4 regions of the Psychrobacillus sp. NPDC096389 genome follow, and region 1 is predicted to be linked to each of the others. Evidence: riboswitches for the same ligand, from Rfam matches in the RefSeq annotation. Region 1 holds a riboswitch; each other region holds the start of a gene.
The links. A riboswitch is a leader RNA that binds a small molecule or an ion and turns the genes downstream of it on or off. The one in region 1 is predicted to bind S-adenosylmethionine.
Positions count from the first base shown of each region.

Region 2: another riboswitch for S-adenosylmethionine. It lies ahead of ACIQ38_RS09615 (methionine ABC transporter ATP-binding protein); the one in region 1 lies ahead of metK (methionine adenosyltransferase).
Region 3: another riboswitch for S-adenosylmethionine. It lies ahead of ACIQ38_RS01225 (methionine biosynthesis PLP-dependent protein); the one in region 1 lies ahead of metK (methionine adenosyltransferase).
Region 4: another riboswitch for S-adenosylmethionine. It lies ahead of ACIQ38_RS14145 (MetQ/NlpA family ABC transporter substrate-binding protein); the one in region 1 lies ahead of metK (methionine adenosyltransferase).

Region 1 is NZ_JBIWFB010000002.1:16,442-19,655, forward strand. It holds gene pckA (phosphoenolpyruvate carboxykinase (ATP)) at 1-1,352, opposite strand, end outside; SAM riboswitch class I at 1,547-1,661, shown strand; gene metK (methionine adenosyltransferase) at 1,863-3,059, shown strand.
Region 2 is NZ_JBIWFB010000003.1:49,867-53,080, reverse strand. It holds gene gcvH (glycine cleavage system protein GcvH) at 6-386, shown strand; gene ACIQ38_RS09625 (toprim domain-containing protein) at 462-812, shown strand; gene ACIQ38_RS09620 (thioredoxin family protein) at 824-1,144, shown strand; SAM riboswitch class I at 1,173-1,277, shown strand; gene ACIQ38_RS09615 (methionine ABC transporter ATP-binding protein) at 1,370-2,395, shown strand; gene ACIQ38_RS09610 (methionine ABC transporter permease) at 2,388-3,056, shown strand; gene ACIQ38_RS09605 (MetQ/NlpA family ABC transporter substrate-binding protein) at 3,118-3,214, shown strand, end outside.
Region 3 is NZ_JBIWFB010000001.1:243,755-246,968, forward strand. It holds gene metC (cystathionine beta-lyase) at 1-693, opposite strand, end outside; gene ACIQ38_RS01225 (methionine biosynthesis PLP-dependent protein) at 690-1,811, opposite strand; SAM riboswitch class I at 1,896-2,002, opposite strand; gene ACIQ38_RS01230 (ABC transporter ATP-binding protein) at 2,130-3,214, opposite strand, start outside.
Region 4 is NZ_JBIWFB010000005.1:161,435-164,648, forward strand. It holds gene ACIQ38_RS14135 (methionine ABC transporter permease) at 1-156, opposite strand, end outside; gene ACIQ38_RS14140 (methionine ABC transporter ATP-binding protein) at 98-1,177, opposite strand; gene ACIQ38_RS14145 (MetQ/NlpA family ABC transporter substrate-binding protein) at 1,210-2,046, opposite strand; SAM riboswitch class I at 2,174-2,277, opposite strand; gene odhB (2-oxoglutarate dehydrogenase complex dihydrolipoyllysine-residue succinyltransferase) at 2,453-3,214, opposite strand, start outside.

The DNA.
Region 1 (3,214 bases):
GCTGCTCGAACCATCGTGCGAGTATAAGCAAGTTTCATACGGCTACCAACACCGTATTCTCCGCCAGTCCATCCAGTGTTCACAAGGAATACTTGTGCACCGTGTTCATCAATTTTCTTCCCAAGCATTTCTGCGTAAACAGTTGCATGCAATGGTAAGAACGGTGAACCGAAGCAAGTAGAAAATGCTGGTTGTGGCGATGTAATTCCACGTTCTGTTCCTGCAAGTTTCGATGTAAACCCACTTAAAAAGTGGTACATTGCTTGTTCTTTCGTTAGTTTACTGATTGGAGGCAACACGCCGAATGCATCAGCTGTTAAGAAAACAATTGTATTCGGATGACCAGCGATAGAAGGGTCTACAATGTTGTCGATATTTTGAATTGGATATGCTGCACGTGTATTTTCTGTTAATGAATCATCTGCATAGTCCGCAACGCCAGTTTCTGGATCTACTACGACATTCTCTAAAACTGTTCCGAATGAAATAGCATCAAAAATTTGTGGTTCGTTTTCACGAGTTAAGTCGATACATTTAGCGTAGCAGCCACCTTCGATATTAAATACGCCGTTATCAGACCAACCGTGCTCGTCGTCTCCGATTAACTTACGGCCTGCATCTGCAGATAGTGTTGTTTTCCCTGTACCAGATAAACCGAAGAACAATGCAACGTCTCCTGCTTCTCCAACGTTTGCAGAACAATGCATTGGAAAAATGTTTTGTTCTGGTAATAAATAGTTCATAATAGAGAAGATGGATTTTTTCATTTCTCCAGCATATTCCGTTCCACCGATTAATACGATACGTTTTTCCATGGAAACGATGATGAATGTTTCCGTTTTAGTGCCATCGATAGCCGGATCTGCTTTGAAGTTTGGTGCACTTACAATAGTGAAATCTGCTTGATGCGTTGTCAGTTCTTCTTCCGTAGGACGGATGAATAATTGGTGGGCAAATAAATTATGCCATGCAAATTCATTGATCACTTGAATGCCAAGACGGGATTCTTTGTCTGCTCCCGCAAATCCTTTAAAGACAAATAATTCTTCTTGTTCTTTTAAATAGTTCGTTACTTTTTTATATAGTGCTTCAAAAATTTCAGAAGAGATAGGTTGGTTTACGGAACCCCAATCGATTTTGTCTTTAGAGATAGATTCTTCTACGATATATTTATCTTGTGGGGAACGGCCTGTGTATTTACCTGTTTCTGCTTTTACAGCACCTGTAGAAGTTAAAACAGCTTCTCCTCTAGATGTTGCTTTTTCCACAAGTTGCGGCACTGATAATTGTACGCTAATATTGTTTCCAGCTAGCAATTCGTTCAGTTCACTCACCGTATCGATTGAATTCATATTGTATTTACCATCCTTTTTTCATTTTTTCCTCAATGGTGGAGGAATTTTTCGTTTATATGTGAATTAGTATAACACATTAAGTTAAATAGTCTATACTAATTAATGTATTATTTTTTTATCTTTCTTAATAGGCATTAAAAAAATATTGACATTTGGATGCGGTTTCCGTATGATGTTAAATTGAACGGATACTCTTATCCCGAGCTGGTGGAGGGGTCAGGCCCTATGAAACCCGGCAACCTGTAATTTCATTTATTACAAAGGTGCCCAACCTGAGACAAGGTGTGATTCCTTGATTGATAAGAGTGAAAGGTGCTTATGAAATTAATACCTTTCCTCATGTACATTTACGTGAGTGAGAGGTTTTTTTATATTACATCGCCCTTTATCCTTGTGTGCCAAGTCCGAAACGGCTTCAAGTTTAATCCATTTGAAATGGCTTGACATGGGAATGAGTACCGTATCAATTCTTGAGAGAAATCTCGCAGGATATAGGAGGAATATTCTATGACACAACGCCGATTATTTACATCGGAATCAGTTACAGAAGGGCATCCAGACAAAATTTGCGATCAAATTTCAGATGCTATTTTAGATGCCATTTTAACAGAAGATCCAAATGCACGTGTTGCTTGTGAAACAAGTGTAACAACAGGTCTTGTTTTAGTTGCAGGAGAAATTACAACGTCTACTTATGTAGATATCCCGAAAGTAGTACGTTCTACGATTAAAGAAATTGGTTACACACGTGCTAAATACGGTTTTGACTCGGAAACATCTGCAGTATTAACTGCAATTGACGAGCAATCTGTTGATATCGCGATGGGTGTTGACCAAGCGTTAGAAGCTCGTGAAGGATCTATGACAGATTCAGACATCGAAGCAATTGGAGCAGGGGACCAAGGATTAATGTTTGGTTACGCATGTAACGAAACACCAGAACTTATGCCACTTCCAATTAGTTTAGCGCATAAGCTGTCACGTCGTTTAGCAGAAGTGCGTAAAGATGAAACATTAGATTACTTACGCCCAGATGGTAAAACACAAGTAACAGTGGAATATGATGAGCAAAATAATCCAGTTCGTATTGATACGATTGTTATTTCTACTCAGCATCATCCGGAAATCACGCTAGAACAAATTCAAAAAGATTTAAAAGAAGTAGTGATCAACCCGATTGTTCCTGCTCAATTAATCGATGAAAATACAAAATACTTTATCAACCCAACTGGCCGTTTTGTAATTGGTGGACCTCAAGGGGATGCTGGTTTAACAGGTCGTAAAATTATCGTAGATACTTACGGAGGATACGCACGTCACGGAGGCGGTGCTTTCTCTGGTAAAGATCCAACGAAAGTAGACCGTTCTGCTGCATACGCTGCTCGTTATGTGGCAAAAAATGTTGTCGCTGCAGGACTTGCAGACCGCTGTGAAGTACAATTGGCATATGCAATTGGTGTAGCACAACCTGTATCTATCGCTGTTGACACATTTGGTACTGGAAAAGTAGAAGAGGCGCAATTAGTATCACATATTCGTGAACTATTCGACCTGCGTCCAGCAGGTATTATTAAAATGCTAGACCTACGTCGCCCAATCTACAAACCAACTGCAGCTTATGGTCACTTCGGTCGTACAGACATCGACGCACCATGGGAAAAAACAGATAAAGCAGATGCTTTAAAAGAAAAAGCAGGATTATAATAATTAAAAGCGATACCTTCCTTGATCCTTAAGGAAAGTATCGCTTTTTTTATCGCTTAGGAAATCATAAAAATGAGAGTCAGATAAGCTGATTCTAAAATTGAGCGCAGTAAAGGGATAATGCGTCGTAGAAAGTTCTATTAGGTGACCGCTAA
Region 2 (3,214 bases), on a different contig from region 1:
TAATTATGAGCACACCAAAAGAATTAAAGTATTCAGAAGAACATGAATGGGTAAAAACAGAAGGTGGAAATGCACGTATCGGTATTACTCATTTTGCACAATCTGAACTAGGAGATATCGTATTTGTTGAACTTCCACAAGTGGGAGACGATATTAAAGCAGGAGATCCATTTGGTAGTGTTGAATCAGTAAAAACTGTTTCAGAACTTTATGCTCCAATAAGCGGAAAAGTTATAGAAGTAAATAGCGAGCTAGAAGATAGCCCTGAATTTGTAAACGAATCTCCGTATGAAAATGCATGGATGATCGTCGTTGAACCATCAGATGCTTCAGAAATTGATGGTTTATTATCCGCGGAAAAATACGAAGAATTAATTTCAGAATAATAATGAAAACGCCGGTTAATTGTCGGCGTTTTTTTCATATACTAAGTTAACGATATAATTAGGGAGAGAAGCTAATTGGCTAATGTTTTTAGTGAAAAAGTAATTCTCGTTGAAGGAAGGTCGGATAAGCTTCAACTTTTACGACTTCTTGATGAATCCCCAGAAATTATTTGTACGAATGGCACGATCTCCAATGTAAAACTAGAAGAAATTTTAAGTCCCTATGATGATTTTCCAATTTATGCTTTTTTAGATGCAGATAAATCGGGGGAGCAAATACGTTCGATCGTCCGAAAAGAATATCCAGAAGCAATTCATTTATACACAAATCCGATGTATTGTGAAGTGGCCAACACCCCTTTCAAAGTTTTGGCTTCTATACTGAAACGTGTTAACATTAAAGTGAAAAAAGAATTTCTACTTTAGGATGATGTTTTGTGAATGAATGGACGCGCGAACAGTGGGAGTACTATAAAAATGATGGACAGCTTTCGCTATTCTATCTGTATACACCGATGTGTGGTACTTGCATGGTAGCAAGTAAGATGATGCAAGTGATCAATGAATTAGTGCCAAATCCAGTAGGTCAAGCAAATATAAATTATTTAGAAAACCTAGCAATGGAATATGAAATAGAGAGCGTCCCATGTTTGTTAATCGCCAAACAGGGACGCGTCTATAAAAAAATATACGCATTTCAATCTGTGCCATATTTGTTAGAGACCATTAAAGATATTGACAAGCAAGTAATGGCATGATAATATTCAACTTAATCGAATAGTGTCGCTCTTATTAAGAGAGGTGGAGGGAAGTGCCCGACGAAGCCCGGCAACCGTCATGTAAATGAAATGGTGCCAAATCACACAAAGCGAATGCTTTGGAAAATGAGAGAATGGATAAGTTCTATTTAGATAGAAAACTTACTTCCCTTCTGCTCTATTGCAGAAGGGATTTTTTACGGTTTAAGGAAAGGTGAGATTTACATGATTCGTTTAAAAGACGTTTCAAAGAAGTTCCAAACGAAACAAGGTACGATTATTGCTGTTGATGATGTAAATCTTGACATAAAGCAAGGCGAGATTTTCGGTATTATTGGATATAGTGGTGCCGGAAAAAGTACATTAATCCGTTTACTCAATGGATTAGAGAAACCAACGGCCGGACAAATAATAGTAAATGGCAAAGAAATCACTACGATAAATGAGGACAAGCTTCGTCAAGTTCGACATAAAGTAAGTATGATTTTCCAACATTTTAATTTGTTATGGTCCCGAACGGTTGCAGAAAATATTGCATTTCCACTTGAAATTGCGGGTGTTCCAAAAGATCAGCGAAAAGCTCGCGTAGATGAATTGATCGAACTGGTTGGGTTAGAAGGTAGAGGAAATTATTATCCTTCCCAACTATCAGGCGGGCAGAAACAGCGCGTAGGGATTGCGCGTGCATTAGCAAATCGTCCAGAAGTTTTACTCTGTGATGAAGCAACATCTGCACTAGATCCAGAAACAACAGATGCAATTTTAGATTTATTAGTTAGCATCAATGAAAAACTGGGTTTAACAATAGTATTAATCACGCATGAAATGCAAGTCATTCAAAAAATTTGTAATCGAGTGGCCGTAATGGAAGGTGGTCATGTTGTAGAAGAAGGCGACGTGCTAGAAGTCTTCCAAAACCCACAACAACCGATTACGAAGCGATTTGTATCGCAAGTATCAGAAACAGGACAAGCACAGCAGACGTTACAAAATTTAGTTGATCTATATCCAAATGGAAAGCTGATCAAGCTTGTTTTCGTCGGAGAACAGACGGAACAACCAATTCTTTCAAGACTTATCAAACAGTTTGAATTAGAAGTAAATATCGTCCAAGGAAATATTTCGCATACAAAAAGCGGTGCATTTGGTACGTTAGTTCTTCAAATAGATGGAGATGCATTAGCGGTCGATGAAGCGATTCGATTTATACATGAACAAAAAGTAAGTACAGAGGTGATCAACAATGATTAATACGCTTTTTCCGAATGTTGATTGGCCTAAGATGTGGGAAGCAGCACTCGAAACATTATATATGACAGCAATTTCTACTATATTAACAGCCATTTTGGGTTTAGCACTTGGTCTCTTATTGTTTTTAACAAGTCCACATCAAGCATGGGCAAATAAACTGGCGAACTGGTTAACGGGTGCTTTTGTTAATATTTTCCGTTCTATTCCTTTTATTATTTTAATCATATTATTAATTCCTTTTACAAAATTACTTCTTGATACAATCCGTGGTCCGAATGCAGCGTTCCCAGCCCTTGTCATTGGTGCTGCCCCGTTCTATGCACGTATGGTGTTAATAGGTTTACGAGAAATTGATAAAGGTGTTTTAGAAGCGGCAAGATCAATGGGTGCTAAAACCTCTACTATTATATGGAAGGTTTTACTTCCAGAATCGATGCCAGCTTTAGTTTCTGGGATTACAGTAACTTGTATTTCGCTTGTTGGTTATACGGCGATGGCGGGAGTAATTGGGGCCGGTGGTTTAGGGACACTCGCTTTTCTAGATGGTTTTCAACGTAATAGAGAAGATGTTACTTTAATGGCAACGATTTTAATATTGATCATTGTATTTATCATCCAATGGGTCGGCGATATGATTACAACAAAAATAGATAAACGTTAGGTGTTCGCGGGTTTACCCGATCACATATAAAAATGGGGAAAATTTAAAGGAGAGAATACAGATGAAGAAATTTTTAGCAGGAGCATTATTATCAGTAAGTGCATTAACACTTGCGGCTTGTGGAGATGACGATAGCAGCAAATTAGTAGTAGGTGCTT
Region 3 (3,214 bases), on a different contig from region 1:
GTTTTGGATAAATCCTAGTTTATTTCCAAGATCTTCATCTTTCGTGACAGCTAGCCCAGCAATTATATCGCTATGACCAGATAAAAACTTCGTAGCACTATGTAACACGATATCTACACCTAGATCAAGCGGGCGTTGATAAAGGGGAGTCATAAAAGTATTGTCTAGAAAGGTCAAACAATCATTTGCTTTTGCAAGTGCAACAATTGCCTCGATATCTGTAATACCTAATCGTGGATTTGCAGGTGTTTCTATATAAATTACTTTCGTATTTGGACGGATTGCTTTTTCTACGGCTTCCGCATTTTTAAAATCAGCAAATGTATGCTCAATACCGAATCTCGGTAAAACTTCGGTGATGAAACGGTATGTTCCTCCATATACTTCTTCCGTGACAACGATATGATCCGCAGAAGAAAGGAGCATTAAAGCAGAGGAAATTGCCGCAATGCCGGAAGCAAAAGCGAAACCTCTTGTGCCACCTTCTAATTCTGCGATCGTTTTTTCAAGGGCATCCCTTGTCGGGTTGCCTGATCTACTATAGTCATATGGTCCAAAGCTATCAAAACTTTCTTGATGGTACGTGGAAGATAAATAGATTGGTACATTTACTACACCTGTTTTTTGTTCGAAATTCCCACGAGTGGAAGCAGTGATTAAACTTGTTTCTAAACTTTCTTTCACGTTACTCATGAATGAATCACCTCTCTTTCTAATTTTGCAAATACTTGTTTCAAATCTGCGATTAAATCTTCTGCTTCTTCCACACCAACTGAGAAGCGTAGCAAACTGTTATCCACACCTCTTGAAATACGCTCTTCTTCTGGGATTTCAGCGTGTGTTTGTGTGGCAGGGTATGTAATAAAGCTTTCGACGCCGCCTAAACTTTCTGCGAAAACGATTAATTGAAGGTTTTCTAAAAATGGTCCAACCCATTCGCTTTTTTGTAAGCGGAAAGAAAGCATGCCACCGAGCCCAGGGTACAGAACATCTTTTATAGCAGTTTCATTTCGCAAAAAATCCACGATTTTCTTTGCATTTGCATCATGCTGCTTCATACGTAAGTGAAGTGTTTTTAATCCGCGTATTAATAACCATGAATCGAAAGGGGAGAGAACTGCTCCTATTGCGTTATGATTTACAAGTAATTTTTCGCTAAGTGATTTCCCTTTCGTTACAACGAGCCCAGCCAGTACGTCATTATGCCCACCAATATATTTCGTTGCGCTGTGCATCACAATATCTGCGCCTAGCTCAATCGGGCGTCGTAAATAAGGAGTTAAGAACGTATTATCCACAATGAGTAGTAATTGATGTTTTTTGGCCAAGATACTGTACTGGGCAATATCTATATCCTGCATAAGTGGATTTGTAGGTGTTTCAATGAATATTGCTTTTGTATTCTTTGTTATTAATGCTTCTACTTCAGCGACGGCGTCAAATTTAGCGTAAGACGTGCAAATATTGTAAGAGTCGGCATATTGATCAAACAGGCGATATGTTCCTCCATAAAGGTCATCGGGCGCAATGATTTCATCCCCTGATCGAAAGAGCGATAAGATTAACTGGATTGCTGCCATACCCGAGCCACAGGCAAAGCCGGCATCTCCGCCTTCTAGTTTGGCAATTCCTTCTTCCAAAATTGCGCGCGTTGGATTTTTTGTACGTGTGTAGTCGTACCCAGTAGATTGCCCAAGCCCCGCATGTTTGTAAGCTGTTGATAAATGAATAGGTGTATTAACTGCACCTGTCCTTGGATCACTATGATTTCCTAATTGAACTAGTTCGGTTTCTAAAGACCTTTTTGTCATAAATAATCATCCTTTTCAAATAAAGTAAAATAAAAAGAGGATTCTCTAATAAGAAGAGAATCCTCAATAATATTGAAGTTAGTCTTCTTATCTTCTAGACGGAGTACGTCTATTGGAGTTAGCACCATACCTAAACTTGGCTGGTTGCTGAGACATCTTAGGGCCAATCCCTCCGTCTCTCTGGATAAGAAATAAAATATGAAATTTTCTAAATCTTGAATTTCCATAAGTTTAACATGGTGAGTATATAAATACAAGGTGATTTTTAACGTCCCTGTGCAGCGAACAATTCAGAATTGTTTGCTGCACAGGGACAAATTACATTTTCGGGATGGCAACCCAATGACCTTCTGATACTTCTACCAGTTCGGAGTTTTGCAATTGATACTTGTCTTTGTTGGTATCCTCTTCCAGAAGACTGCGTTTTTTCTTCGCTTCAACTTTCGGATCGGGTATTGGGATAGCTGACAATAATGACTTTGTATATGGATGCTGTGGGTTTGCGTATAATTCTTCACTCTCTGCAAGCTCTACTATTTTTCCGGCATACATCACTGCCACTCTATCACTTATATGCTTCACCATGGATAAATCATGCGCAATAAACAGATAGGTAAGTCCTAAACGATGTTGAAGATCTTCTAATAGCTCAACTATTTGCGACTGGATAGAAACATCTAGTGCGGAAAGGGGCTCATCACAAACGATAAAATCAGGTTCTACCGCAAGTGCACGGGCAATTCCGATTCTTTGTCGTTGACCACCAGAAAACTCATGTGGATAACGCATCGCATGACTTGGTTCTAATCCTACCATCACCAGTAATTCTTCTACTCTTTGTTTGCGTTCTTCCTTAGTTTTGCTTAAACGATGTATGTCTAATGCCTGCCCAATAATATCCAACACTTTAAAACGTGGATTAAGGGATGAATATGGGTCTTGGAAAATCATTTGCATATGGCGACGCATCGTTTTCAATTCATCTTTGTTAAGTCGGTTAATAGCCATCCCTTGATATAGTATGTCTCCATCGGTCGGTTCATGAAGACGTAATATAGCACGTCCTGTAGTCGACTTGCCAGAACCCGATTCACCTACTAAACCTAATGTTTCTCCAGGTTTTATAAAAAAGCTAATATTATCTACAGCCTTCAGTACATTGCCTTTTCCAACTTGGAAATGTTGTTTCAGTGATTTTACATCCAGTAATGGTTTTCCTTCTTCGATGTCGTGTGAACGTAAAGAAGGACGTTTTGGTTTTTTCTTTTCGTCTAAGCGAGGGAGAGCATTTAGCAATCTTTTCGTGTATGTATGTTTAGGACTTTCAAAAATTTCTTCCGTCGTTCCTGTTTCTACAATTTTTCCATCTTTCATGACAGCTACACGGTCACACATACCAGCGA
Region 4 (3,214 bases), on a different contig from region 1:
AAAGATTAATTTATTCTCTAAAATATGCCCTTTTCTAGTGACTACTAATGTAACCCCTAATATAAATCCTAATATCGCTCCAAAAAAGAGAGCAATACTAACCATGTACAACGTTTCCCAAATTGCTTCGATTAAAATTTGTTTGTTTACTTCCATGTCCTTTAACCTCCTTTACATTTACTGTGTCACTTTGAATAAAATTAATTGTTTTTTGAACTTCACGTGGATCCCCTATTACTTCCACAATCAGATTTCCAAATGGAATACTTTGTAGTTCTGTAATACTTCCAAAAAGAATGTTCACATCAACATTAAACTTTTTAGCAACTTGGGAAATAATTGGTTGACCGGAACTCACTCCTACAAAATCGACTTTTAGAATATGACTTCTGCCATTATTGACTTCCATCAAACGATAGACGGATTGTGGTATTTCATCATGTACAACAGAACTTACAAAATTGCGTGTCGTTTCTGTTTGTGGATTTGAAAAAACATCAAGGATATTCCCTGTTTCAATTACTCGACCGTTTTCCATTACGGCAATTCGATTACATATTTCTTTTATAACTTCCATTTCATGCGTAATGATTAGTATCGTAATTTTATATTCTTCATTCACTCGCTTTAAAAGCTGCAAAATAGATTTTGTTGTTTGCGGGTCCAAGGCGGATGTTGCTTCATCACAAAGTAATATGGATGGGTTGGTTACGAGTGCTCGTGCTATACCAACTCTTTGCTTTTGTCCCCCTGAAAGCTGATCTGGATAACTTTTTAATTTATCTTCTAAACCGACGAATTGGAGTACTTCCAATACTCTTTGCTCCACTTCTTTTTTCGTATGTTTACTTAGTAGAAGAGGCATTGCCACATTCTCAAATACTGTTTTCGAGTTTAATAGATTGAAATGCTGAAAAATCATGCCAATATTTTTCTTTTCTTCTCTCAGTTCTTTTTTAGAAATTTTTTGTAAGTTCTTCCCTTCAATCAATACTTCGCCAGAGGTAGGTGTTTCTAATAAATTTACCGTTCGTATTAAAGTACTCTTACCAGCTCCGCTAAAGCCAATTACTCCAAAAATATCTCCTTTATGGACAGTCAACTCTACATCTTCGAGTGCTGTTATTGTTCGTTTCCCCGTGAAGAATCTTTTAGAGACTTTTCGAAATTCAATCATTTAATTTCCTCCTTACTTTGGATATTACTATGTTAAAAAGAAGGCACTACAGCCCCTTCGTACTTCTCTAAGATGAATTCTCTTACTTTTTCCGTGGTTAATGCTGCGGCAACTTTTTGTATAGCATCGTCATTTTGGTTATCTTTTCTTGAAACCAAAATATTTACATATGGAGATTCATTTCCTTCGATGATTAGTGCATCTTCTAATGGTTTGAATCCTCCCTCTAATGCATAGTTTGTATTAATCGCAGCCACTTCCACATCATCCAGCGCCCTTACTAGTAACGGTCCATCAATATCAACAAACTCTAACTTCTTATCATTCTTCGTAATATCTTGAACTGTGTAAGAACCTTCCACATTCGTAGCGAGCTCAATTATTCCATTATCCGCAAATAACAGTAACGCTCGTGAAAAATTTACTGGATCATTTGGTACAGCAACTTTTGCTCCTTCTGCTAATTGAGTAATATCATCAATTTTCTTTGAATAAACACCGAACGGTTCTATATGCACTCCTTTTACATTCACAAGATCGATTCCACTATCCTTATTGACTTGTTCTAAAAATGGAGTGTGTTGAAAGTAGTTTGCATCTAAGTCACCATCAGCCGTTGATTGGTTTGTTTGAATACCGTCTTGTGTGATAACAATATCTAATTCGATACCTTCAGCTTTTAAATCATCTGAAATAAACTGTAATATTTCTGCATGAGGCGTCGTTGATGCACTTATTTTTAATTTAGTTAGTTCCTCACTACTTTTTGTATCACCAGTCCCACTAGAAGTCACTTCCTCATTTGAACCACAAGCTGCTAATAAAAAGACAATCAAAGATAAAATTGACCATGCCAACCATTTTTTCATCTACACTCTCTCCTTTTCTTTATCTTAGTAATTCAATTAAACATATTGTTATGCTTGGTATTAGATCAATAAAAAAACCCCTTTCAGATTATTAGACCTGAAGAGGTATGATAGGAAATCTAACCTCTTCTCATCTTTCGAATTAAATCGATGGAGTTAGCACAGTTTTGCAAATAGCAATCTGTTGCTGAAGCTTCATAGGGCCATTCCCTCTGCTTCTCTTGATAAGAAGAATTTCATATGAAATTTTATTTAACTATACAGAATGGAAAATGATAAGTCAATGCTTTTTATTTTAAAAAATAAAATATTGCGAATCTTATTTATTATAATGAGCAGTTTTACAGTAATAGGAACTAAAAAAAATGCAGACACTCACCTAATGAGTGTCTGCATAATTCACATTTTATGAATTTAACATTAAGTCTTCTGGATTTTCAAGAAGTTCTTTTACCATTTTTAAGAATCCAACAGAATCTTTGCCGTCAATTACACGGTGATCATAAGATAATGCTACATACATCATTGGACGAATTTGAATTTCATCGCCAACTGCAATCGGACGCTTTTGAATAGTATGCATTCCTAGGATACCAACTTGTGTACCGTTAAGAATTGGAGTTGAAAGTAATGAACCGAAAACTCCACCGTTTGTAATTGTAAATGAACCGCCAGACATATCAGAAAGGGCTAATTTGTTATCACGTGCTTTTTTAGCAAGTTCGCCAATATTTCCTTCGATTTCAGCAAAGTTTTTACGGTCTGCATCACGAACGATTGGCACTACTAAACCACCTTCTGTAGATACTGCAATACCAATATCATAGAAGTTGTTTTTCACAATATCAGTTCCATCGATTTGTGAGTTTACATAAGGATATTTTTTAAGGGCTGCAACTACAGCTTTTGTAAAGAATGACATAAATCCAAGGCGTACATCGTTTTGCTCAAAGAATTGGTCTTTTTTGCGTGAGCGTAATGCCATTACATTAGTCATATCGATTTCATTGAAAGTAGTTAACATCGCAGTGTTTTGTTTTACTTCTAGTAAACGAGAAGCAATTGTTTGACGACGACGAGACATTTTTTCACGAGTTGTACGACCATCATCTTCTTTTGGTGCAGAAGCGGCTGGTGCTGGCGCTGCTTTAGAAGGAGCTGGTGCAGA